3 regions of the Bacillus sp. NPDC094064 genome follow, and region 1 is predicted to be linked to each of the others. Evidence: predicted binding sites of a transcription regulator. Region 1 holds the regulator's gene; each other region holds the start of a gene.
The links. Region 1 encodes Rex, which represses fermentation and respiration genes when NADH is low (regulators of the CRP and FNR family bind a similar motif). Its sites were predicted from a motif close to TTGTGAAATATTTCACAA; they were not measured.
Positions count from the first base shown of each region.

Region 2: a site for Rex is predicted at 2,607-2,624, ahead of ACQKNI_RS13135 (L-lactate dehydrogenase). Genes of this name have one in related genera too.
Region 3: a site for Rex is predicted at 5,572-5,589, ahead of adhE (bifunctional acetaldehyde-CoA/alcohol dehydrogenase). Genes of this name have one in related genera too.

Region 1 is NZ_JBNNUI010000020.1:3,446-11,764, forward strand. Features, by position in the region: gene ACQKNI_RS25845 (NCS2 family permease) at 1-485, opposite strand, end outside; purine riboswitch at 616-717, opposite strand; gene guaA (glutamine-hydrolyzing GMP synthase) at 872-2,410, opposite strand; purine riboswitch at 2,575-2,676, opposite strand; gene groL (chaperonin GroEL) at 2,816-4,453, opposite strand; gene groES (co-chaperone GroES) at 4,491-4,775, opposite strand; gene ACQKNI_RS25865 (CPBP family intramembrane glutamic endopeptidase) at 5,174-5,923, shown strand; gene ACQKNI_RS25870 (YdiK family protein) at 5,920-6,111, shown strand; gene ACQKNI_RS25875 (redox-sensing transcriptional repressor Rex) at 6,141-6,770, opposite strand; gene ACQKNI_RS25880 (ABC-F family ATP-binding cassette domain-containing protein) at 6,958-8,319, shown strand, end outside.
Region 2 is NZ_JBNNUI010000005.1:74,232-82,550, reverse strand. Features, by position in the region: gene ACQKNI_RS13155 (acyl-CoA dehydrogenase family protein) at 1-558, shown strand, start outside; gene ACQKNI_RS13150 (MBL fold metallo-hydrolase) at 674-1,393, shown strand; gene ACQKNI_RS13145 (hypothetical protein) at 2,020-2,205, shown strand; gene ACQKNI_RS13140 (spore coat protein) at 2,219-2,467, shown strand; gene ACQKNI_RS13135 (L-lactate dehydrogenase) at 2,717-3,667, shown strand; gene ACQKNI_RS13130 (PTS transporter subunit IIC) at 3,690-4,703, shown strand; gene ACQKNI_RS13125 (phosphatase PAP2 family protein) at 4,770-5,417, opposite strand; gene ACQKNI_RS13120 (hypothetical protein) at 5,564-6,094, shown strand; gene ACQKNI_RS13115 (arsenate reductase family protein) at 6,574-6,939, shown strand; gene gcvH (glycine cleavage system protein GcvH) at 6,981-7,364, shown strand; gene ACQKNI_RS13105 (toprim domain-containing protein) at 8,191-8,319, shown strand, end outside.
Region 3 is NZ_JBNNUI010000014.1:77,882-86,200, forward strand. Features, by position in the region: gene ACQKNI_RS24385 (peptidoglycan D,D-transpeptidase FtsI family protein) at 1-882, shown strand, start outside; gene ACQKNI_RS24390 (YrrS family protein) at 999-1,646, shown strand; gene ACQKNI_RS24395 (YrzA family protein) at 1,682-1,897, opposite strand; gene ACQKNI_RS24400 (class I SAM-dependent DNA methyltransferase) at 2,034-2,672, shown strand; gene mtnN (5'-methylthioadenosine/S-adenosylhomocysteine nucleosidase) at 2,687-3,382, shown strand; gene ACQKNI_RS24410 (O-acetylserine dependent cystathionine beta-synthase) at 3,465-4,388, shown strand; gene ACQKNI_RS24415 (bifunctional cystathionine gamma-lyase/homocysteine desulfhydrase) at 4,392-5,525, shown strand; gene adhE (bifunctional acetaldehyde-CoA/alcohol dehydrogenase) at 5,786-8,319, shown strand, end outside.

The DNA of each region.
Region 1 (8,319 bases):
ATAATTCCGGCATTTTGGAATCCAAGGAAAGCAATGAATAATCCGATACCTGCCGCTACTGCAAACTTTAACTCTGATGGAATTGCATTAATGATTTTTTCACGAATACCTGAAGCAGTAAGAATAATAAAGATAATACCTGACATTAATGTTCCGGCAATTGCTGTTTGCCACGGAATACCCATCGTTAACACTGCTGTATAAGCAAAGAACGCGTTAATCCCCATACCTGGCGCTAAAGCAATTGGATACTTTGCGAAAATCCCCATAATTAACGAACCGATTGCTGCCGCTAATGCTGTAGCAACGAATACTGCACCTGGATCCATTCCCGTACCTGCCGGTAATCCCTTAACATTGCCAAGCGACAGCGTAGCAGGATTGACAAATAGTACGTAAGCCATAGATAAAAATGTCGTTAACCCCGCTATGAACTCTGTTTTATAATTTGTACCGAGTTCATCAAACTGAAAATAGCGTTTCATCTTACGTTTCCCCCGTTATATGATTACTCGCCGTATTTCACCCTAGCCCTCTTTTATCTATAACAATAAAAAAGGCTCCCATTGCATATATACATGGAAGCGTTCTATAAACAAAGACAAGTTTCCCCTCATCTTTATACAAACGCCTCGTAGTCAAGCCATTTACGGTAGCTAGGTAGAAACTTTCGGGCCATATTCCCGATATTATACGACGGCTATAATATTCACTTTTCGTTTGAATTACATACTCATATTAACTCTTGAAAGTATTTTTGTCAATTTAAAAACGAACATTTTTATATTTTTTTATATTTTCGTTCGTATTAAAGTTAAAATCAAAAAAGATCCATCTATGCATAAGCAATAGATGGATCTTTTTTATAATACTATTCCCACTCAATAGTTGCTGGTGGCTTACTCGTTACATCATACACGATACGGTTAACGTGTTTTACTTCATTTACGATACGTACAGAGATTTTCTCTAATACGTCCCAAGGGATACGTGCCCAGTCAGCTGTCATACCGTCGATAGATGTTACTGCACGGATACCTACTGTGTAATCGTAAGTACGCTCGTCACCCATAACACCTACGCTACGCATACCAGGAAGCGCAGTGAAGTATTGCCAGATTTCGCGGTCTAATCCTGCTTTAATAATTTCTTCACGTAAAATCGCATCAGATTCACGAACGATTTCTAATTTCTCTTCTGTGATTTCACCTAATACACGAATACCAAGACCAGGGCCTGGGAATGGTTGACGCCATACGATTTCATCAGGAATTCCTAGTTCAGATCCTAATACACGTACTTCATCTTTAAATAACGTGTTTAAAGGCTCAATTAATTTGAACTGCATGTCTTCCGGAAGTCCACCAACGTTATGGTGAGATTTAATTGTTTGTGCAGTCGCTGTACCACTCTCAACGATATCTGTGTAAAGTGTACCTTGCGCTAAGAAATCCATTCCTTGTAATTTAGACGCTTCATCATCAAATACGTAAATGAATTCGTTACCGATGATTTTACGTTTTTGTTCTGGATCTTCTACACCTTTTAACTTGTTCATAAAGCGTTCTTTCGCATCCACCTTAATTACGTTCATGTGGAAGCCTTCGCTGAATGTTTTCATAACGCCTTCTGCTTCACCTTTACGAAGTAAGCCATGATCCACGAAAATACATGTTAATTGGTCGCCGATTGCTTTATGAATTAATACTGCTACAACAGAAGAGTCTACACCGCCACTAAGTGCGCATAGTACTTTTTTGTCTCCAACAGTTTCACGGATTTTCTCTAATTCTACTTCGATAAAGTTCTCCATGTTCCATCCTTCAGAACAACCACATACGCCGAATACAAAGTTTTTAATTAAATCGTTACCGTGCTCAGAGTGACGTACTTCTGGGTGGAATTGTACACCGTATAAGTTTTTCGCTTCATTGCTCATACCAGCAATTGGGCAAGACTCACTTGTTGCGTCTACTACGAATCCTTCAGGTAAACCAGTTACTAGGTCACCATGACTCATCCATACAACTTGCTCTTCTGGAAGGTTCGCATATAATTTTGATTCGTTCTCTACTTTAAGAACAGCTTTTCCGTACTCACGGTGGTTTGCACGTTCTACTTTACCACCGAATTGTTGTGTCATAAGCTGCATACCGTAACAAATACCGAAAATCGGTAATCCTAGGTCAAAGATTTTTTCATCACAATGTAATGCACCTTCACCGTATACACTATTTGGTCCACCAGAGAAAATAATCCCTTTTGGATTCATTGCTTTAATTTCTTCTGCAGTAATTGTATGTGGATGAAGTTCACTGTATACACCGAACTCACGAATTCGACGTGCTATTAACTGATTGTATTGACTCCCAAAATCCAAAACGATAATTGTATCATGCTGCTTTTTCAAAATAATCACCCCAACGTTAGTTCTCGTATATAAATATTTTCACCAATTAGGCGAAAAGCATTACCAATATAATAAAAAAAGCCAGTCCTCCGCCTCTAGTCTCATAACAAAGAAAAGGCAGGGGTCTGGCTTTATAAAGAAAGATAGTCTCCGCTCTTTATAAATATAAGACACACTGCCTTCATAGTCAGGTTGTTTACGGTAACCCGGTAGAGACTCTCAAACCATATCATTGAGGATATATGAAGGATCGTTTTATATTATCTTCCTAGATTCTAACAATGAAGTATCGATATGGTCAAGAGAGAAAGCGACAAAATTCTACAGAAATTCATTTCCTTTTCTAAAAAACACAAAAAAACATCCACTTCTATATAGAAGTGAATGTTTTTCGAGCAAACGGAATTACATCATTCCGCCCATACCGCCCATGCCCATGCCGCCCATGTCAGGCATTCCAGCAGCACCAGCTGGTTCTGGCTTGTCAGCTACTACAGCTTCAGTTGTTAAGAACATAGCTGCAACAGATGCTGCGTTTTGAAGTGCAGAGCGAGTTACTTTAGCTGGATCTACGATACCAGTTTCAAGCATGTTAACCCACTCACCAGTAGCTGCGTTGAAACCAACGCCTACTTTTTCGCCTTTTAGACGCTCTACAACTACAGATCCTTCTAGACCAGCGTTGATTGCGATTTGACGAACTGGCTCTTCTAGTGCACGAAGTACGATGTTGATACCTGTTGCTTCGTCGCCTTCAGCTACGATAGAAGCTACTTTCGTGTATACGTTCATAAGTGAAGTACCACCACCTGCAACGATACCTTCTTCTACTGCTGCACGAGTTGAGTTAAGTGCATCTTCAATGCGAAGTTTGCGCTCTTTTAACTCAGTTTCAGTTGCTGCACCTACTTTAATTACTGCTACGCCACCTGCAAGTTTTGCAAGACGCTCTTGTAATTTTTCACGATCGAATTCAGAAGTTGTTTCTTCTAATTGCGCACGGATTTGACCAATGCGAGCTTCGATTTGTTGTGTATTTCCAATACCTTCAACTACAGTTGTGTTTTCTTTCGTTACAACGATTTTACCAGCGCGTCCTAAAGATTCAACTGTAGCAGATTTTAAGTCACGGCCTAATTCTTCAGTGATTACTTCGCCACCAGTTAAGATTGCGATATCTTCTAGCATCGCTTTACGACGGTCACCAAATCCAGGAGCTTTAACAGCTACTACATTGAATGTACCACGAAGTTTGTTCACTACTAATGTAGCTAAAGCTTCGCCTTCTACATCTTCAGCAATGATAAGAAGTGGTTTACCTTGTTGTACCACTTGCTCTAATACTGGTAAGATTTCTTGGATGTTAGAAATCTTTTTGTCAGTAATTAAAATGTATGGGTTATCAAGAACCGCTTCCATTTTGTCAGAATCAGTAATCATGTAAGGAGATGCATATCCACGATCAAATTGCATACCTTCTACTACGTCTAATTCTGTTGTGAAACCTTTAGATTCTTCTAAAGTAATAACGCCGTCGTTACCAACGCGCTCCATTGCTTCAGCGATTAATTGACCTACTTCTTCGTCAGCAGCAGAAATAGCAGCTACTTGTGCGATTGAAGATTTGCCTTCGATTGGTTTAGAAATCGTTTTTAATTCTTCAATTGCAGCAGCAACAGCTTTTTCGATACCTTTACGAAGACCCATTGGGTTAGCGCCAGCTGTTACGTTTTTAAGACCTTCACGAATCATAGCTTGTGCTAATACAGTTGCAGTTGTTGTTCCGTCACCAGCTACATCATTTGTTTTGCTAGCAACTTCTGCTACTAATTTTGCACCCATGTTTTCGAATGCATCTTCTAATTCGATTTCTTTTGCGATCGTTACACCATCATTAGTAATAAGTGGTGAACCGAATTTTTTCTCAAGTACAACGTTACGACCTTTTGGTCCAAGCGTTACTTTTACTGCATTTGCAAGAGTGTCGACACCGCGAAGCATCGAACGACGTGCTTCTTCACCAAATTTAATATCTTTTGCCATAATAATTGACCCCCTTGAATTTTTAAGATTTATATAATTAACCGATAACCGCTAAAATGTCACTTTCACGTAAAATCAAGTACTCTTTACCTTCGTATTTCACTTCAGTACCTGCATATTTTGAGAAGATGATAAGATCACCTGCTGCTACCTCTAAAGCAACACGCTCACCATTTTCAAGCACTCGACCAGTACCTGCTGCAACAACTTTACCCTCTTGTGGTTTTTCTTTTGCAGTGTCTGGTAATACAATACCACTTGCTGTTTTTTCTTCTGCTTGAACAAGCTCAATTACAACGCGATCACCTAATGGCTTTAGCATGAACAATAACCTCCTCATTTTGTTATGTAAATTTTATTTATTAGCACTCAAGTCACCCGAGTGCTAACACACTTATAATAATAAATAATCTCAATTTCTTTTGCAAGTAAAAAAATCATAATTTTTTCGCAAATCACTATATACTTTTCTATATAAAATTCTTCTTCTACTAGCTTTACTATATGAATCGTTGTTTCCACTGCTCGTATGTTACAATATGAAGGACACCCTAAGTTGTTTTCGCTACATACACAGCTTTTTCCTGTCTTCTATTTTAATTTCCAATACAGATTTACAAAAAAATCATAATTCGAATGAAAGTTTATATCGTAGGTAGCATATTACATGTTATCCTGCCTTATCTCATAAACTAGAGTTAGAAAGGATGGTTAAACCATTTGAAGAAACAATATTGGTGGGTTATCGTTACATATATTTTAATGCAGTTATCCGGAATTGTTGGATTGCCATTACTCTTAAAAACAGGTCTCTATGATAATAGAGGATTAACCACTGAAGAAAAAGGGCAAATCATAACTGGACATTGGGCTATCATTAGCTTCTTTATTGCATTATGCATCGTACTTTGGTTACTTAGAACAGATATTCGTGACAGGCATTTAGATGCAATGCGCTCTTCTGTTCCAGCTACAGTTGGATGGATTTTTATCGGGTTCTTCTTAGCATTTTTCTCACAAAGTATTGCTGGTATGATTGAAATGTATTTACTAGGTATTAAACCTGGATCTGAAAATACAGCAAGACTTATGGACATCGCAAGAACAACACCTTGGTTCCTTATTGTTGTATCTATAATCGGACCTATCCTAGAAGAAATCGTATTTAGAAAAATTTTATTTGGTACACTTTACAAGAAGTTTAACTTCTTTATTGCCGCTATCATTAGTTCTCTTGTATTTGCGGCGATTCATTTTGATTTCACTCACTTATTGGTATACACTGCTATGGGGCTCGTATTCGCCTTTTTATATGTAAAAACGAAACGTATTATCGTTCCAATTGCAGCTCATGTTGCGATGAATACACTCGTTGCAATGGCTCAAATTGCAGTAAGCAATGAGCAAATTCAAGAGATGATTAAAGAAGCTGAAAAAATGCAAGGCTTTATCGGAGGATTTTTAGTATGAGAAACTCACCATTGTTCATGGCTGCATTGTATTTCCTTCTCGGATGTATCTTTACACGTTTCGCCATTACGAACGTAACAGATACAATCTGGAATATGTGGACAATACTATTTGCAGTTATGGCAACAATTGATTTTAATTTGGCACTTCGCCTTATATTAGTTAAATTCACACAGAAGAAACAATAATAAAACGCAGAGGTCGCTTCCTCTGCGTTTTATTGTGGATAATTTTTCAAAAAGTAAACGAGTGTTTGTAACTCTACAGCTAAATCAATATGATGAATTCTTATATTCTCTGACACATTTAAGCGCGCTGGTGTAAAGTTTAAAATACCGTGCACGTTTGTTTCTGCCAATCTATCGGCTACAGATTGCGCTACTGTAGCGGGTACTGTTAATATTGCCACTTGTATATCAGTCGATAAACGTTCTTCTAATTCATCTAAATGATATACAGGAATGCCCCCGATTTCTGTTCCAACTTTCTCTTCACTAACATCAAATGCCATTTCAATCTTTGTATTATTGTTTTTCGTGAAATTATAATGTAAGAAAGCTGTTCCTAAATTACCTACTCCAATAAGTGCTACACGTGTTATATCATCTTGGTCGAGTGTTTCCCGGAAAAATGATAATAAATAATTTACGTTATATCCATATCCTTTTTTCCCTAACGCTCCAAAGTACGAGAAATCTCTTCGAATAGTTGCGGAATCAACCTTTACCGCTTCACTCAATTCGGCTGATGAAACACGTTGCTTACCAGAAAGAGATAAGTTTTGGATAAATCGATAGTATAGAGGCAATCGCTTAGCAGTGGCTTGTGGAATTTTTTGCTGATCCATATAACCTCTCCTCTCTTCCTATCTTGATTCATATACTTTAATCAAATACAGAAGTTTAGCACTCATTAAATTCCTTGTATAATAGAAAGAAGAAGTATTCTCTCTGTATTTTAAACTATACACTATTTTTAGTATGATTGAGAAATATAAACATGGCAAAGTTAAGAAATTATTTGAGGTGAAAACATTGATTTTATTACAAGTAAATGGACTTTCGAAATTATACGGTGCAGAAACGATTCTTGCCAACATAAAATTGGAAGTGCAAACGAAAGATCGCATCGCACTAGTCGGACGAAACGGGGCCGGGAAATCTACATTATTAAAAATAATTGCTGGAGAGCTATCTCATGATGGCGGCGAAATTATAAAACCGAAAGATGTCTCAATTGGGTATTTAGCTCAAAATACTGGATTAGAAACGTCTTTAAAAATTTGGGATGAAATGTTAACCGTCTTTACGCACTTGCAGCAAATGGAAACAAAACTTCGAAGGCTTGAGCAAGAGATGGGAAAAGAAGAAAACTTTTCAAACGCAGCCACATATGAAAAATTACTAGCTGATTATGATCAATTACAATTAGACTATAAAGATCAAGGTGGCTATCAGTATGAAGCAGACATTCGCGCGATTTTAAGCGGTCTTGGCTTCCCAGTTGAAACGCACCAGACGACAATCTCCACTTTAAGCGGCGGACAAAAAACACGATTAGCTCTCGGGAAATTATTATTAACGAAACCAGACTTACTTATTTTAGACGAGCCTACAAACCATTTAGACATCGAAACATTAACATGGCTTGAACAATATTTACAAGGCTATCCTGGCGCAATACTAATCGTTTCTCATGACCGTTATTTCTTAGACAAACTCGTTACGCAAGTATATGAAATTTCGAATAAAGAAAGCAGACGATTTGTTGGTAACTACAGTAAATATTTAGACTTAAAATCAGCTTTATACGAGCAAGAAATGAAGCGTTATGAAAAACAACAAGATGAAATCGCTAAACTTGAAGATTTCGTACAAAAGAATATAGCTCGTGCCTCTACGACGAAACGTGCACAAAGCCGCCGTAAACAATTGGACCGAATGGAATTATTAACAAGACCATTAGGTGATTCTAAGTCAGCATCCTTCCACTTCGATATTGAAAAACAAAGTGGGAATGATGTTTTACAAGTAAAAGATGCAACTATCGGCTATGATGCAGACCCGATTATTGAACATGTAACTATGCGCTTAACGCGCGGGGATAGTGTTGCTTTAGTTGGACCAAACGGAATTGGAAAATCCACATTGTTAAAGTCCATTGTGAATAAGTTACCATTATTAAATGGTAATGTTTCTTTCGGATCCAACGTATCTGTTGGTTATTACGATCAAGAACAAGCCAATTTAACATCTTCTAAGCGCGTGTTAAATGAACTATGGGATGAATATCCACTGCAACCTGAAAAAGAAATTCGCACGATACTAGGTAACTTTTTATTCACAGGGGATGATGTACTGAAGCCAGTATCTTCTCTTAGTGGTGGACAAAAAGCT
Region 2 (8,319 bases), on a different contig from region 1:
ATTAATCGCCTAATCGTACCTGGTACGTTCTTACGTAAAGCGATGAAAGGTGAATTACCACTTCTTCAAAAAGCACAAAAATTACAAGAAGAGTTAATGATGATGATGCCAGAAGAAGTAGGCGATGAGCCATTAGCACTTCAAAAATATTTAGTAAGTAACGCGAAGAAAATCGGCTTAATGGTAGCTGGATTGGCTGCTCAAAAATACGGTAAAGCATTAGATAAAGAGCAAGAAATTCTTGTGAATATTGCTGACATCGTAAGCAACTTATATGCAATGGAATCAGCTGTTCTTCGTACAGAAAAAGCAATTAAAACGACTGGTCTTGAAAAGAATAAACAAAAAGTGTTATACACTGAAGTATTCTGCCAAGAAGCATTCAACGAAATCGAAGCAGATGCGAAAGAAACACTTATCGCAGTTGAAAATGGCGACATGCTGCGCATGATGTTATCATCATTACGTAAATTAACTCGCCACACACCACTTAACGTAATTCCGAAGAAACGTGAAATCGCTGCGAAAATTTTAGAAGAAGAGCGTTATACAGTTTAATAGATGAAAGAGAACCAGTAGCCTTTTGGCTGCTGGTTTTTTGTTGGTGGATTCTTGAAGAGAGCTGTATTACATATGTATGTGTAAACAGCTTTTTGTGATGGAGGTAAAGGGAATGCAGTTAATAAGAGTAGAAACAGTTCATCAAATCGCATTTTTACCGCGTCTATTTCCGATTAACTGTTACTTTGTCGAAGAAGAATCGGGATTAACTTTAATTGATGCAGCGTTACCATTTTGTGCAAAGAAAATTTTAGAATCGGCTCGAAAAATAGGAAAACCGATTACGAATATCGTGATTACCCATGCGCATGATGACCATATTGGAGCGCTAGACGCTATAAAACAAGAGCTGCCGGATATTCCGGTCTATATTTCTAAAAGAGATGCTTGTTTACTTGAAGGAGATTTGTCACTGCAACTAGGGGAACCGGGCACAGAGGTGAAAGTAGGGGTGTCAAAACAGATAAATACGGTTCCAGATATTCTTCTTCAAGAAGGAGATAGAATTGGTTCACTTGTAGCGATTGCGACTCCAGGTCATACACCAGGTTCGATGTCATTTTTAGATACGAGAAATGATGCACTCATTGTAGGAGATGCATTTCAAACGAGAGGAGGCGTGGCGGTAGCAGGACAAATAAAGTGGTTGTTTCCGTTTCCTGTGTTTGGCACTTGGGATGCAGAAGTTTCGTTAACAAGTGCTCAAAAATTGCTGGAATATAAGCCAGCTATATTGGCGACAGGGCATGGGAAGATGATGAAAGAGCCGTTCGTGCACATGCAACGGGCGATTGAAGAGGCAAAGCAGAATTTAAGTAGAAAGAGCCTCTAAATCATTAGAGGCTCTTTCTACTTAAATAATATTATTTAGCAGGCTTTAGAAATGTATATATTGCTAAGAAAAAATTGAAAAACGTAAATACGAAAGGGTCGTGGCTTGACTCAGAATCATAAGCTTCTTGGCTTTTTGTAAGAAATTCGTGGATTTTCATGAGTATTGCTCCTTTATTATGTAGAATTTATAAAAGGGAGTTTTTTAAAACTACCGCTTACTAATAGAGCTGCATTAATAAATAATAAGAAAAATGTAGTGTTCTGATTTTTATAATTGTTCAGTGCTATAAATAGAAAATAAATGAGAAATATCATGTGTAAAGGTATAGAGGTGGATAGTGGTTTTAAAGTTAATACATCAATGATCGCATAAGCGATGAAGAAGATGACTTTAAATGTTCTTTACGTAGGCACACCTTCTTAATATGTTGTATCTGTGAATTATAAAGTTAAGGATGCATTTTTAATATTTGTATTTTTCTGTAATTATAACATTTTTTTGTCTATATAAATAGATGTTGTTGATTTTAGTATGAAATGAATTTAAGAATGATTTTTAATGAATACGATTTAAAAAGAGCCAAATACTAATGACGAATGAACAAAGAAAGGTAGGAGTATCCTATGCAAAATTTAACAGAACTTGAAGTAGAAAATTTACGTCATTTAATTGGTGGACACGCAACAATTATTAACAAGTTAGAACAGTATGCACAGGCTTGTACAGATCCGCAGCTAAAGCAAATGCTACAAAAAGATGCACAAGATGCAAGAAATACGAAACAACAATTAATGACTTTCTTAGGATAGGAGGAAGCGAAAGATGAATGAAAAAGATATGGTAAATGATTATTTAGCAGGATTAAATGCAAGTTTAACGAGTTATGCAAATTATATTTCTCAGTCTGATAATGAACAATTACATCAAACGTTAATTCAAATTCGTAATCAGGATGAGATGCGCCAACGTAATATGTATGAGTACGCAAAGCAAAAAAGTTATTATAAGCCGGCAGCACCTGCGAATCCGATGATTGTGCAGCAATTGAAAGGTCAATTAAGTGCGGAATAATCGGATGAAAAAAAACGGGCGAATGAAGTCGCTCGTTTTTTTGTTTTGTACATGTCAATAAATACATAATAAATATTTTTCCGGTTGTAACAAATATGACGAAAATTAAATATAACAATTCACAGAAAGGACAAAAACTTTGCTCGATATTTCACAAAGTATCCATGGTTTCTATTGTGGGAATCTCTATAATTAGGAGTGTAAAGAACAAAAGAACTAGATTACTATGATCAATTAGGAGAGATTGCTATGAAAAGAAATACAAGAAAAATTGCAATTATCGGTACTGGATTAGTGGGATCAAGTTGTGCGTATTCCATTGTAAATCAAGGGATTTGCGAAGAACTATTATTAATTGATATAAATCATGAACGTGCAGTTGGGGAAGCGATGGATTTATCGCATTGCATTAACTTTACAAATACAAGAACAAAAGTATATGCAGGAAACTATGAAGACTGCAAAGATATGGACATTGTCATTATTACAGCAGGACCAGCACCAAAGCCTGGACAAAGTCGTTTAGATACTTTAGGAGCAAGCGCGAAAATTATGGAAAGTATTGTTGGCGGCGTCATGGAAAGCGGATTTGATGGTATTTTCTTACTCGCATCGAACCCGGTTGATATTATTACATATCAAGTGTGGAAATTATCTGGATTACCTAGAAATCGTGTGATTGGTACAGGTACATCATTAGATTCTTCTCGCTTAAGAACAATTTTATCTGAAATGTTACATGTAGACCCTCGTAGCATTCATGGATATTCATTAGGAGAGCATGGAGATTCTCAAATGGTTGCTTGGTCACATGTAACTGTTGGAGGAAAGCCAATTCTACAAATTTTAGAAGAGCAAAAAGAACGTTTCGGTGAAATAGATTTAGATGAAATTGTTGAGAAGACTGCAAAAGCTGGATGGGAAATTTATAAACGAAAAGGCACTACTTATTATGGAATCGGAAATTCTCTAGCATATATTGCGAGCTCAATCTTTAATGATGACCATCGCGTAATTGCTGTATCAGCTATTTTAGATGGTGAGTATGGTGAATATGACATTTGTACAGGAGTGCCAGCTATTATTACTAGAGATGGTATGAAAGAAGTTGTACAACTAAATTTAACTGAGGAAGAAGAAGCTCGATTCGCAAAATCAAACGATATTTTACGCGATTATATGAAAACAATTGGTTACTAACTTATAGGAGAAGGTGAAACAAATGAAGGAATATATAATGTCTCGTGTATTTAAAGCATCTGCTGGAATCGCGCAAGGTATTTTCGTATCCCTTGGAATTGGTTTACTAATCGAAAATATAGGAAGAATTGTTGATATTCCATTACTTATTACAATCGGAGTTGTTGCAAAATCACTTATGGCACCAGCCATTGGAGCCGGGATTGCTTTTATGCTCGGTGCAAACGGTCTTGTCATCTTTTCAGCGATGGTAGCTGGAGCGATTGGTGCCGGATCCATTTCAATGACTGAAGCTGGTCTCATCATAAAAACAGGTGAACCAATCGGTGCCTTATTAACAGCAACTTTAGCAGTTTATATTGGTAAACGTTTAAGCGGAAAAACTGCTTTAGATATGATGCTCGTTCCATTTGCAGCAATATTAGGTTCTGGTGTAGTCGGTATTTGGTTAGCACAAAATATTAGCCCGGTTTTAAATGCAGTTGGAGCATTCATTAAAGATAGCTCAGCTGGTAGCCCATTCATCGCTTCTGTCGTCATTGCAGTGGTTTGGGGACTGTTACTTATATCTCCAGCTTCATCAGCTGCGTTAGCGATAGCACTTAGCTTAGATGGTGTTGCAGGTGGTGCTGCTCTTGCAGGATGTGTTGCTCAGTTTATCGGATTCGCTGTCATCTCAGCGAAAGAAAATAATTTAGGCGGCATATTAGCTCAGGCCCTTTGTACTCCGAAAGTACAGTTGCCGAACATTACTAAAAATCCAATGATTCTCGTCCCAACTGTCGTCGCCAGCGCCATAGTCGGCCCAGTATCGGCACTCATTTTCCAGCTAGAAGCAGGAAAAGAAATTGCAGGTCTTGGATTAAGTTCTCTTATCGCACCAATTAATTTAATTTCCAGCCAAGGATGGGAAGTTGTCCCAGCGATGATAATCACTTATGTCATCATTCCAGTAGCTGTTTCTTATATGCTTTACAGCGCTCTTAAAAAATCAGGTCGTATTCATTCTGGTGATATGACTGTACCGCAATCTTAAATTGAAAATCTCCTTATTAATAGATAAAAGCAGACTGAAGAAGCCACAGTCTGCTTTTTTGTTGCGTTACATTTTATGATTTTGTTTTACTGGAACCCTTATTGGTTCTTTTGCTAACAATAGCTGAACACCGAAGTATAGTATGCTTGCCAGCGTCATTCCAGAAACGGCATCTATAAATGCATGTTGCTTCGTAAATAGCGTTGATAAAATGATCAGTGTGCCGAAGAAAGTAAGAATGTAATATTCAAAAGCGTGCTGTTCTCTACGTTTAAAGGCAGCTAACATAATCACAAATGTAGTAAGGACGTGAATGCTTGGGAAACAGTTTACCGGTTGATCGATACTATAAATATAGCGGACTAGTTCGGAAAATACGTCTGTTCCAACGACGGTTGGACGAGGTACTGTTGTTTGCCAAAAATAATAAATAGAAAAACAAGCAAGTTTGCCAAGAATGACACTGCTTAAAGTAACGTAATATTGCTTTCGATCAGCAAAACAATAATAAATAAGTGCACCGTATAAGTATGGGAACCAAAGTAAATAAGGAATAATAAATGCTTTTACAAATGGAATCCACTCATCTACTACTGTTGTGACGTCTACTGCGTGGACAGATGATTTATTTAATACATCGTAAAGGGGACTTACGAGTACGAGTAGAAGTATATAACTTAACGGAAGAAAAGATGAAAGTTTAAATTTCTTCATGACAATCTCCTATGTTTTTTAGTAATGTAAGTAAATTCAATTGATTATAATATAGAAAATTCAATTGGGCTATTGATTTCACTTACATTTTCTTGAATTAACCTTACATTTTTGTCACTTGACTAAAAAGAAGAGGAGGGTGCTAAATGAAGCGTTTATCGTATTTCTTAGTTTTTATATTGTTATGCCTAGTCGGTGCGGGGTGTGCAAAGAATAACGAAGGAGAGAAATTAGAATATAACGGGAGAGCACTCGTAATTGGAGTTGTTGGAGAAGAGCCGAAAGACACGTTTAGAAATGTAAAGTTTGAGAAAATTAAGTTAGAGGACCTGGAAAAGAAATCTAAGAAAGTAGACGGGTTTCTAATAATGAAAGATCACTTTCAAGAAGCCTCAACAGAGCAGTATAAAGATGTATTTTCATCGCTAAAGAAACCAGTGTTTTTTATCGGTTTACAAGATAAATCATATTCACTTTTTATTACAAAAGGTATAGAGTATAACAGCGCAAAAAAAGATGTAAATGCTATGTATACGCAAGGTTTTGCGAATATCGGAAGTGGTGAAGGGCAGCAATGGGCAGTTGGTTTATCAAATGGTGGAAATACAGAAGAAAGTATTCACAACATGTATATCGTAGTGTTTCAAACAATTGCAGACTATTTGAATAGATCATGAGAAGCCTTTATATAGGGGCTTCTTCTTTTATTTAAATATGTTTGATAAGAACGTAAGGCTTCATTTTGAAAGTGAATGTGAAGGAGTATGGAATTAATCAAACGTTTGTTTAAGATGTATGTTCGGTAGAAAGGAATCAATGCAGTTCAAAGGAAACAAAGGAAAATAGGGAATTAATCAAACGTTTGTTTAAGATGTATGTTTGGTAAGAAAGGATCAATGCAGTTCAAAGGGAATGAAGGAAACTAGGAAACTAATCAAACGTTTGTTTAAGATATATGTTCGGTTTAATGTGAGGAGAATCTAAAAAAATATATATTTATTTTTTTTTCTTAACAAATGGCGGAAAAATAAGAAAAATTCGCAGGATTATTAAAATTTATCACGAAATAAGTAAAAGTTTAGCGAATAATCGTTTGAAATAATAAAACGTTTTCTATATGATAAGGGTAAAGGTTAGTAAAAAAGTAGGTGAATTTATGACAGTAACATTTTATTCATATCCAAAGTGTGGCACATGTCAAAAAGCAAAGAAATGGTTTGAGGCAAACGATGTAGCATATGAGATGATTCATATTGTTGAAAATCCACCGTCAAAAGAAGATTTACGTAATTTACATGAAAAAAGTGAGTTACCATTAAAAAAATTCTTTAATACAAGTGGAATGCGTTACCGCGAACTTGGTCTGAAAGATAAGTTAAAGGATGCGAGTGAAGACGAAATGTATGAACTTTTAGCATCTGATGGCATGTTGATTAAGCGTCCAATCGTAACAGATGGAACGAGTGTAACACTTGGTTTTAACGAAGAGCAGTTTGAAAGTGTGTGGAAAAAGTACCAATAAGGTATTTTTACATAATTAATACATTCACTGGAGGTACAGTCATGAGCATTCCAAATAATTTACGTTACTCTGAAGAACACGAATGGGTAAAAACTGAAGGTAATGAAGTTGTTATCGGTATTACTCACTTTGCACAAGGTGAGCTAGGCGATATCGTATTCGTTGAACTTCCTGAAGTAGGTGCAACAATTGAAGCTGACGAGCCATTCGGAAGCGTAGAATCTGTTAAAACAGTTTCTGAGTTATACGCACCTGTAAGCGGTAAAGTTGTAGCAGTAAACGAAGAATTAAGTGACCAACCAGAACTTGTTAACGAATCTCCATACGAAGGTGCATGGATGGTTAAAGTTGAACTTTCTGATGCAAGCCAAGTTGAGAAGTTATTAACTGCAGAAAAATATGCAGAAATGACAAACCAAGACTAATTTTAGTCGACTGAAGGACAGCCTTTGTGCTGTCCTTTTTTATTTTGTGTAAAATAATGAACGTAGAATCATATACTAATTATCGTGTAGGAGAACGTTTTTTGAAAAACTTGTTCGTTATTCTTTATTGGTTAGCGCCAGCGGCTAGATTGTTCGGTGGTTTCACTTCTTCCTACAAGGCAAAAAGCGCCTTTACGTCAGAAGCTCCATCCCTCTCACAATCTGAACGAGCCGCTTCCGCTTTTCATTGTCCAGCTCCACCTCCTAGCCCTTCATGTCTAAGAACCTTCCGCACGAGAAGACAAAAAGCGTCTTCTGTGCGAAAGAACCTTAGCCAACAGGGCTAAACAGTCGGTTCCGCTTTTCTTATTGTCCAGCGCCAGCGGCTAGATTGTTCGGTGGCTTCGCTTCTTCCTGCGAGGCAAAAAGCGCCTCTACGTCAGAAGCTCCATCCCCCTCACAATCTGAACGAGCCGCTTCTGCTTTTCATTGTCTAGCTCCACCTCCTAGCCCTTCATGTCTAAGAACCTTCCGCACGAGAAGACAAAAAGCGTCTTCTGTGCGAAAGAACCTTAGCCAACAGGGCTGAACAGTCGGCTCCGCTTTTCTTTATTGTCCAGCGCCAGCGGCTAGAACAGTCGGTCATTTCACTCCTTCACTTGAGGCAAAAAGCGCCTCTAGTTCAGGAGTTCCAATGTCCTCCTGTTCTGAACGAGCCGCTTCTGCTTTTCTTTTGCAAAAATAAACAGGAAACAACATGAAAATAACGAATATACTATATACTAAGTTAAAGGTTGTATAGTATATGGTGATCGGGTGATGACATATGATTTATGTAGAAAAAGTCATTATTGTAGAAGGTACATCAGATAGAAGAAAGATTGAATCTATTATTCGTGAACCGGTGGAAATTGTTTGTACAAATGGTACAATTGGTTTGTCGAAAATGGATGAG
Region 3 (8,319 bases), on a different contig from region 1:
TATAAGACTACACTTGAAAATCAAATGTTAACACCACATTTTCCAGGCTCTGTTTTTAAAACAGTAGTTGCCGCGGCAGCGATTGATCAAAATGTGAATGTATTTAACCGTACATTTAATTGTGATAAAGATTTATATGGTGAAAATCGTCCGCAAGTTATGATGGGTACAATTAGTTTTAAAGAGAGCTTTGCTAGAAGCTGTAATAGGACGTTTTCAGAGTTAGGTAATGAGCTAATACAAAAGGATAGGACGGTGCTAGAAACTTATGTAGCGGCTTTAGGGGGCGCTGGAAAGATTGGGTGGAAAGGTTCGGTATTTCATACAGATCGTTTTGAGCAAATACCTGAGGAGAAGGGTGCTACTATTTGGGGGAGTGAAGTAAATAAGAATAGTAAAAAAGCAGTAGCACAAACAGCAATTGGACAGAAAGATGTACGTATATCACCTTTAGCGATTGCAAATATGATGGCGACGATTGCTAGAAATGGAGAACCGATGGAAGTGAAAGCTGTTGAAAAAATAGTGTACAAAAATGGAACGGATTTTTTTACATTTGAAAACCATACATTAAATGGAAAACAGCTTTCGTATGAAACAGTAAAAACATTACAAGAGTTATTAAGAAGCGTTGTAACAACGGAAAAAGGAACAGGAGCAGCATTCAGGTCGTTACCATTAAGTGTCGCCGGAAAATCTGGGACAGCGCAAACAGGAAAAGGAACGAAAGTGAATCGCTGGTTCGCGGGTTATTTTCCATATGAAAATCCAAGATATGCTTTAGTTGTCGTCGATATAGAAACTGATAGCAATATAAATAAAGTTACACCTGTTTTTAAAGATGTTGTAGAAGCAATTTATCGATTAGAGAATGAAAAGTAATCTTGCAATTTATAGTAAAATGTTTTCATTTCATGAAAATATTATTGTAAATGTTCAACCTTTCTAGATTTAATGTTACAATAGCAAGTATGAAAAACTGCATGGAGGTTTGAAGAATGGCAGGAGGATCTAGATTCCAACAGAAACAACAAAAACGTCGTCAAAACGGTGTTTTAAATATTGCAATTGCTATTGTGTTACTATTAGTAGCTATTGTAGCATACCAATTGTTTGTTCCTAATACGAAAGAGCAAGCATCTTCTACTGAAAAGAAAGTATCTCAACAAACAACAAAGAATGAGAAGGCTGGAAAATCAGAAGATAAAGAATCTACTAAGAAAAAAGAGCAAGCAGAAGCTAAACAAAAAGAAGAAGAAGAGAAGCTAAAAGCTGAGGAAGAAAAGAAAAAAGCTGAAGAAGAAGAAGCTAAATCTAATGAAAAAGTACCAGCTGAAAAAACACAGCCACAGGCAACAGATGCTTATACGAAATCTTCTTGGAAGCCAGTAGGAACAGAACAAGGTGCAACACCTGCGATGACGTTTAAAAAAGGTACAGCAGATTGGAATGAGATGAATCAAGCCATTTCAGCTGCAATTGACGTTCCGGTAGAGCAATTAGTTATTCATAGAATCGGAAATAACGGTAAGAATAAAGCTTACGGCAACGTACAAGATAAGCAATCAGGTAAAAAATATTATGTAAATATTGATTGGGTAGAAAATGAGGGCTGGAAACCAGTACTTGTTCAAACGCTAAACTAAAAAAGAGAAGCTCCTTAGGAGCTTCTCTTTTTTAGTTAGCGTAATTTTTTTAATTTAAAATGAACAACTGCGCTATAATACGGTCTTTTGCTTTCGGGATCCATAACCATTTGATGTGAGATGTGATGGACTTCAAGCATAAGTGCTTTATTATTATCGATTTGTTCACTAATTTTTCGTTCTAAAGAAGCTAAGTCTCCCGCTTCAAAAAATTCTACTTTATCTTCTAACATTTCAAAGGTAAATGACACGAAGACGACCCCTCTCCTATGTAATCCCCTATAGTGTAACAAAGAAAAGAAGGAAATACCATGTGCATTTCAATTGACATTTTTAGAAAGAGGGCATATCATACTGATAAAACCGATAAGAAAAAGGGGAATTTTTATGGGTACAGAATTTAATGGTTTATTTGATGAGTGGGCTCATACGTACGACTCATTCGTACAAGGTGAAGATATACAATATAAAGAAGTTTTCGCCCGTTATGAGGACATTTTAGAGGATGTAGTTAACAAGTCATTTGGTAATGTATTAGAATTTGGCGTTGGTACTGGCAATTTAACAAATAAATTATTACTTGCCGGCCGCACAGTTTACGGTATAGAACCGTCACGTGAAATGCGCAGTATTGCTAAAGAGAAATTGCCAAAAGAGCTTTCCATTACAGAAGGTGATTTTCTTTCGTTTGAAGTCCCAAATTCAATTGATACAATTGTGAGCACCTATGCATTTCATCATTTAACAGATGAAGAAAAAAATGTAGCGATTGCGAAGTATAGTCAATTACTAAACAAAGGTGGTAAAATAGTGTTTGCTGATACGATATTTACAGATCAAGATGCATATGATAAAACTGTTGAAACAGCAAAACAAAGAGGTTTTCACCAGTTAGCAAACGATTTGCAAACAGAATACTACACACGTATTCCTATCATGCAATCTATTTTTGAAAGCAACGGCTTCCATGTAACGTTTACGAGATTAAATCATTTCGTTTGGGTAATGGAGGCAACTAAGCAATAGAAAGAGGGATTAGATTGAGAATTGCTGTAATTGGAGCAATGGAAGAAGAAGTACGTATTTTACGTGACAAATTAGAACAAGCAGAAACAGAAACGGTTGCGGGTTGTGAATTTACGAAAGGACAATTAGCAGGACATGAAGTAATCTTGTTAAAGTCTGGTATTGGTAAAGTAAATGCAGCGATGTCAACGACAATTTTATTAGAAAGATATAAGCCTGAAAAAGTAATTAATACTGGTTCAGCTGGTGGATTCCATCATTCTCTAAATGTTGGAGATGTCGTTATTTCAACTGAGGTTCGTCATCATGACGTAGATGTAACAGCATTTAACTATGAGTATGGTCAAGTACCAGGAATGCCGCCTGGATTTAAAGCTGATGAAGCGTTAGTTGCATTAGCTGAAAAATGCATGCAAACAGAAGAAAGTATTCAAGTTGTAAAAGGTATGATTGCAACAGGCGATTCATTTATGAGTGATCCGAACCGCGTTGCAGCCATTCGTGATAAATTTGAAGATCTTTATGCAGTAGAAATGGAAGCAGCAGCTGTTGCACAAGTATGCCACCAATATGAAGTTCCGTTTGTTATCATTCGCGCACTTTCTGATATTGCGGGTAAAGAATCAAATGTTTCATTTGATCAATTTTTAGATCAAGCAGCTCTTCATTCTACAAACTTTATTATAAAAGTACTAGAAGAGTTAAAGTAATGTAACAAAAAGGCAACTGTCTCATATAAAGAAAATACATACAGTTGCCTTTTCTTTATTGGCAAATAAGGGGGAGAACACGATGAATGTATATCGTGGAGTTCATGAGTTAATTGGTCATACACCAATTGTAGAAATTACTCGTTTTTTACTTCCGAAAGGAGTCCGTTTATTTGCAAAGCTTGAATTTTATAACCCAGGTGGAAGCGTTAAGGACCGTTTAGGAAGAGAATTAATCGAAGATGCACTAGAAAAAGGGCTTGTTACGCAGGGTGGAACAATTATTGAACCGACTGCTGGAAATACTGGTATTGGACTGGCACTTGCAGCGTTAGAACATGATTTACGCGTCATTGTTTGTGTACCAGAGAAATTTAGTATTGAAAAACAAGAATTAATGAAAGCATTAGGTGCAACGGTCGTGCATACACCGACTGAGCAAGGAATGACCGGTGCAATTGCAAAGGCAAAAGAATTAGTTAGCGAAATACCGAATTCATACTCTCCAAGTCAATTTGCGAATGAAGCAAATCCTCGTACGTATTTTAAAACACTAGGTCCTGAACTTTGGGATGCACTTAACGGAGAGATTAACATATTTGTTGCAGGTGCAGGGACTGGCGGTACGTTTATGGGAACTGCGTCTTATTTAAAAGAGAAAAGTATTGATATTAAAACGGTTATTGTAGAACCAGAAGGATCTATTTTAAATGGTGGTAAAGCGGGTTCACATGAAACAGAAGGAATTGGTCTTGAATTCATTCCGCCATTTTTAAAAACATCGTATTTTGATGAAATTCATACAATTTCTGATCGAAATGCATTTTTACGTGTGAAAGAATTAGCGCAAAAAGAAGGTCTTCTCGTTGGAAGCTCTTCAGGAGCAGCATTTCATGCAAGCTTACTTGAGGCGGAAAAGGCAAAACCAGGTACAAATATTGTAACGATTTTTCCGGATAGTAGTGAGCGCTATTTAAGTAAAGACATATACAAAGGATGGGAATAAAAAATGAGAGCAAAGACAAAGTTAATTCATGGTATTCGCATAGGAGAACCTTCAACTGGATCTGTAAATGTACCGATTTATCAAACAAGTACGTATAAACAAGAAGCAGTTGGTAAGCATCAAGGATATGAATATTCACGTACAGGCAATCCAACACGTGCAGCTTTAGAAGAGATGATTGCTGTATTAGAAAACGGTCATGCTGGATTTGCATTTGGTTCAGGAATGGCTGCTATTACAGCGACAATTATGTTGTTCTCAAAAGGAGATCATGTCATTTTAACAGATGATGTGTATGGCGGAACATACCGCGTTATTACGAAAGTCCTAAACCGCTTCGGTATTGAACATACATTTGTAGATACAACAAACTTAGAGGAAGTTGTAGAAGCGATTCGTCCAAATACGAAAGCAATTTATGTGGAAACACCAACGAACCCATTACTGAAAATTACTGATATTAAGAAAATATCCACTCTTGCGAAAGAGAATGATTTATTAACAATTATTGACAATACATTCATGACGCCATATTGGCAGTCGCCGATTTCTTTAGGAGCAGACATTGTACTTCATAGTGCAACGAAATATTTAGGAGGTCATAGCGACGTAGTTGCAGGTTTAGTAGTTGTAAATAGCCCGCAATTAGCAGAAGACCTTCACTTTGTACAAAACTCAACAGGAGGCATTCTTGGCCCACAAGATAGCTTCTTACTACTTCGTGGTTTAAAAACATTAGGAATTCGTATGGAAGAGCATGAAACGAATTCACGCGCAATTGCTGAGTTTTTAAATAACCATCCAAAAGTAAATAAAGTATATTACCCAGGTCTTGAGTCACATCAAAACCATGAATTAGCAACGGAACAAGCAAACGGATTTGGTGCCATTATCTCATTTGATGTAGATAGTGAAGAAACGTTAAATAAAGTACTCGAGAAATTACAATACTTTACACTTGCTGAAAGTTTAGGAGCAGTAGAAAGTTTAATTTCTATCCCATCTCAAATGACGCATGCATCAATCCCAGCAGATCGCCGCAAAGAATTAGGAATTACAGATACATTAATTCGTATTTCTGTCGGTATTGAAGACGGTGAAGATTTAATTGAAGATCTAGCACAAGCGCTAGCATAAAAAAATGCACTGCTAATATAGAGCAGTGCATTTTTTTTATACTATTTTGTGAAATTTTTCACAAAATAGACATACACATATGAAATGATTTCATGTATATTGAATTCATGAAGTGTTACTCACGAACAAACTTGTGAAAAGTTTCACAAACAATGAAGTTCATGTAGGAAAGCAACTCTATTTTTTTTGCGCTAATCGGGACTGATTATGACCTATAGGGTCTTATTTAGTCCAAGATAGCAGAATAGGAGGAAATTTACATGGTAGTCAAAGAGAAAGTTGTAAATGAAATGCAGGAAGTAAAAGAGATGATTGATACGTTAGTGAATAACGGTCGGAAAGCTTTACAAGCATTAGAAAGTTTTACACAAGAGCAAATTGACAACATTGTTCATGAAATGGCACTAGCAGGTGTTGACCAACATATGCCACTAGCAAAGTTGGCTGTTGAAGAAACGGGCCGTGGTGTATATGAAGACAAATGTATTAAAAATATTTTTGCCACCGAATATATTTGGCATAGTATAAAAGAAGATAAAACAGTAGGAATTATTCACGAAGACCCTCATGAAGAAATAATAGAAATTGCGGAACCTGTCGGTGTCGTTGCAGGAGTAACACCAGTTACCAATCCAACGTCGACAACGATGTTTAAAGCGTTAATCGCGATAAAAACGAGAAATCCAATTATTTTCGCATTTCATCCCTCCGCACAAAAGTGTTCTATTGCAGCGGCAAAAACAGTATACGATGCAGCGGTGAAAGCTGGTGCACCAAAGCATTGTATTCAATGGATTGAAAGACCGTCTGTTGAAGCGACAAAACAATTAATGAACCATGAAGGTGTTGCACTTGTTTTAGCAACTGGAGGGGCTGGTATGGTGAAGTCAGCTTATTCTACCGGAAAACCAGCACTAGGCGTTGGTCCTGGGAACGTACCATGTTATATAGAGAAATCGGCACATGTAAAACGAGCTGTTAATGATTTGATTCTATCGAAGACATTTGATAACGGTATGATTTGTGCATCGGAACAAGCAATCATTATCGATAAGGAAATTTATGATGATGTTAAGAAAGAAATGATGGCAAACAATTGTTACTTTGTAACAGAAGAAGAGAGAAAAAAATTAGAAAAACTTGTTATTAATGAAAATACATGTGCAGTAAATAGTGATATTGTTGGGAAATCAGCACAGTATATTGCTGAATTAGTAGGGATTACTGTACCTGAAGATACAAAAATGCTTGTAGCTGAAATACAAGGCATTGGAGCAGCATATCCACTATCTCGTGAAAAATTGAGTCCAGTATTAGCTTGTGTAAAAGCAAATTCATTAGAAGAAGGATTTACATATTGCGAAGACATGTTGAACCTTGGTGGTCTAGGCCATTCAGCAGTCATTCATTCTACAAACAAAGAAGCGACAAAACAGTTTGGGTTACGTATGAAAGCTTGCCGTCTCATTGTAAATGCACCTTCATCACAAGGTGGAATTGGAGATATATATAATGGATTTATTCCATCCCTTACGCTTGGCTGTGGTTCCTACGGGAAAAATTCAGTTTCTAAAAACGTAACAGCAACGCATTTATTAAATATAAAAAGGTTGGCGAATAGAAAAAAGAATATGCAGTGGTTCAAATTACCACCAAAAATTTATTTTGAAAAACATGCTACAGCATATTTAGCTAATATGCCGAACATTTCCCGCGCATTTATTGTAACGGATTCAGGAATGGTTGAACACGGATATGTAGATACAGTGACGCACTATTTACGTAAACATGCAAATGATGTGAAAGTTGAAGTGTTCTTTGAGGTCGAACCAGATCCATCAGATGAAACTGTGTTTAAAGGTGCGGAAATGATGAAAAGCTTCAAACCTGATGTAATTATCGCGCTTGGTGGTGGTTCAGCAATGGATGCAGCAAAAGGCATGTGGCTATTCTATGAGCATCCGGAAACAACATTCTATGGCATTAAACAGAAGTTTTTAGATATAAGAAAACGTACATGTAAATATCCGAACTTAGGAAATAAAGCGCAATTTGTTGCCATTCCAACAACATCGGGAACAGGATCAGAAGTGACACCATTTGCGGTTATTACAGATAAGAAAAATAATATAAAATATCCACTCGCAGATTATGAATTAACACCAGATGTAGCAATTGTTGACCCGCAATTTGTAATGACAGTACCACCTCATGTAACAGCAGATACTGGGATGGACGTATTAACGCATGCAATCGAGGCGTATGTCTCTGTTTTGGCAAATGACTATACAGATGGGTTAGCATTAAAGGCAATTGATCTCGTATTTAAATATTTACCGAGAGCATATAAAGATGGAAATGATGAAGAAGCACGAGAAAAAATGCATAATGCTTCCGCAATCGCAGGGATGGCATTTGCAAATGCTTTCTTAGGTATTAATCACAGTTTAGCGCATAAAATTGGACCAGAATTCCATATTCCACATGGGCGTGCGAACGCAATTCTTATGCCTCACGTAGTCCGCTATAATGCTATAAAGCCAAGAAAGCACGCATTGTTCCCGAAATATGAGCATTTTGTAGCAGATGAACGATATGCACATATTGCGAGAATGCTTGGGCTTCCAGCAAGTTCTGCGGCAGAAGGTGTAGAATCACTCGTCCAAGCAATTATTACACTTGGAAAAAGCCTGAATATTAATATGAGCATTGCAGGGCAAGGAGTCGATCAAGAGCAATTTGAAGAGCTTGTTGGAGTATTAGCCGAAAGAGCTTTTGAGGATCAATGTACAAC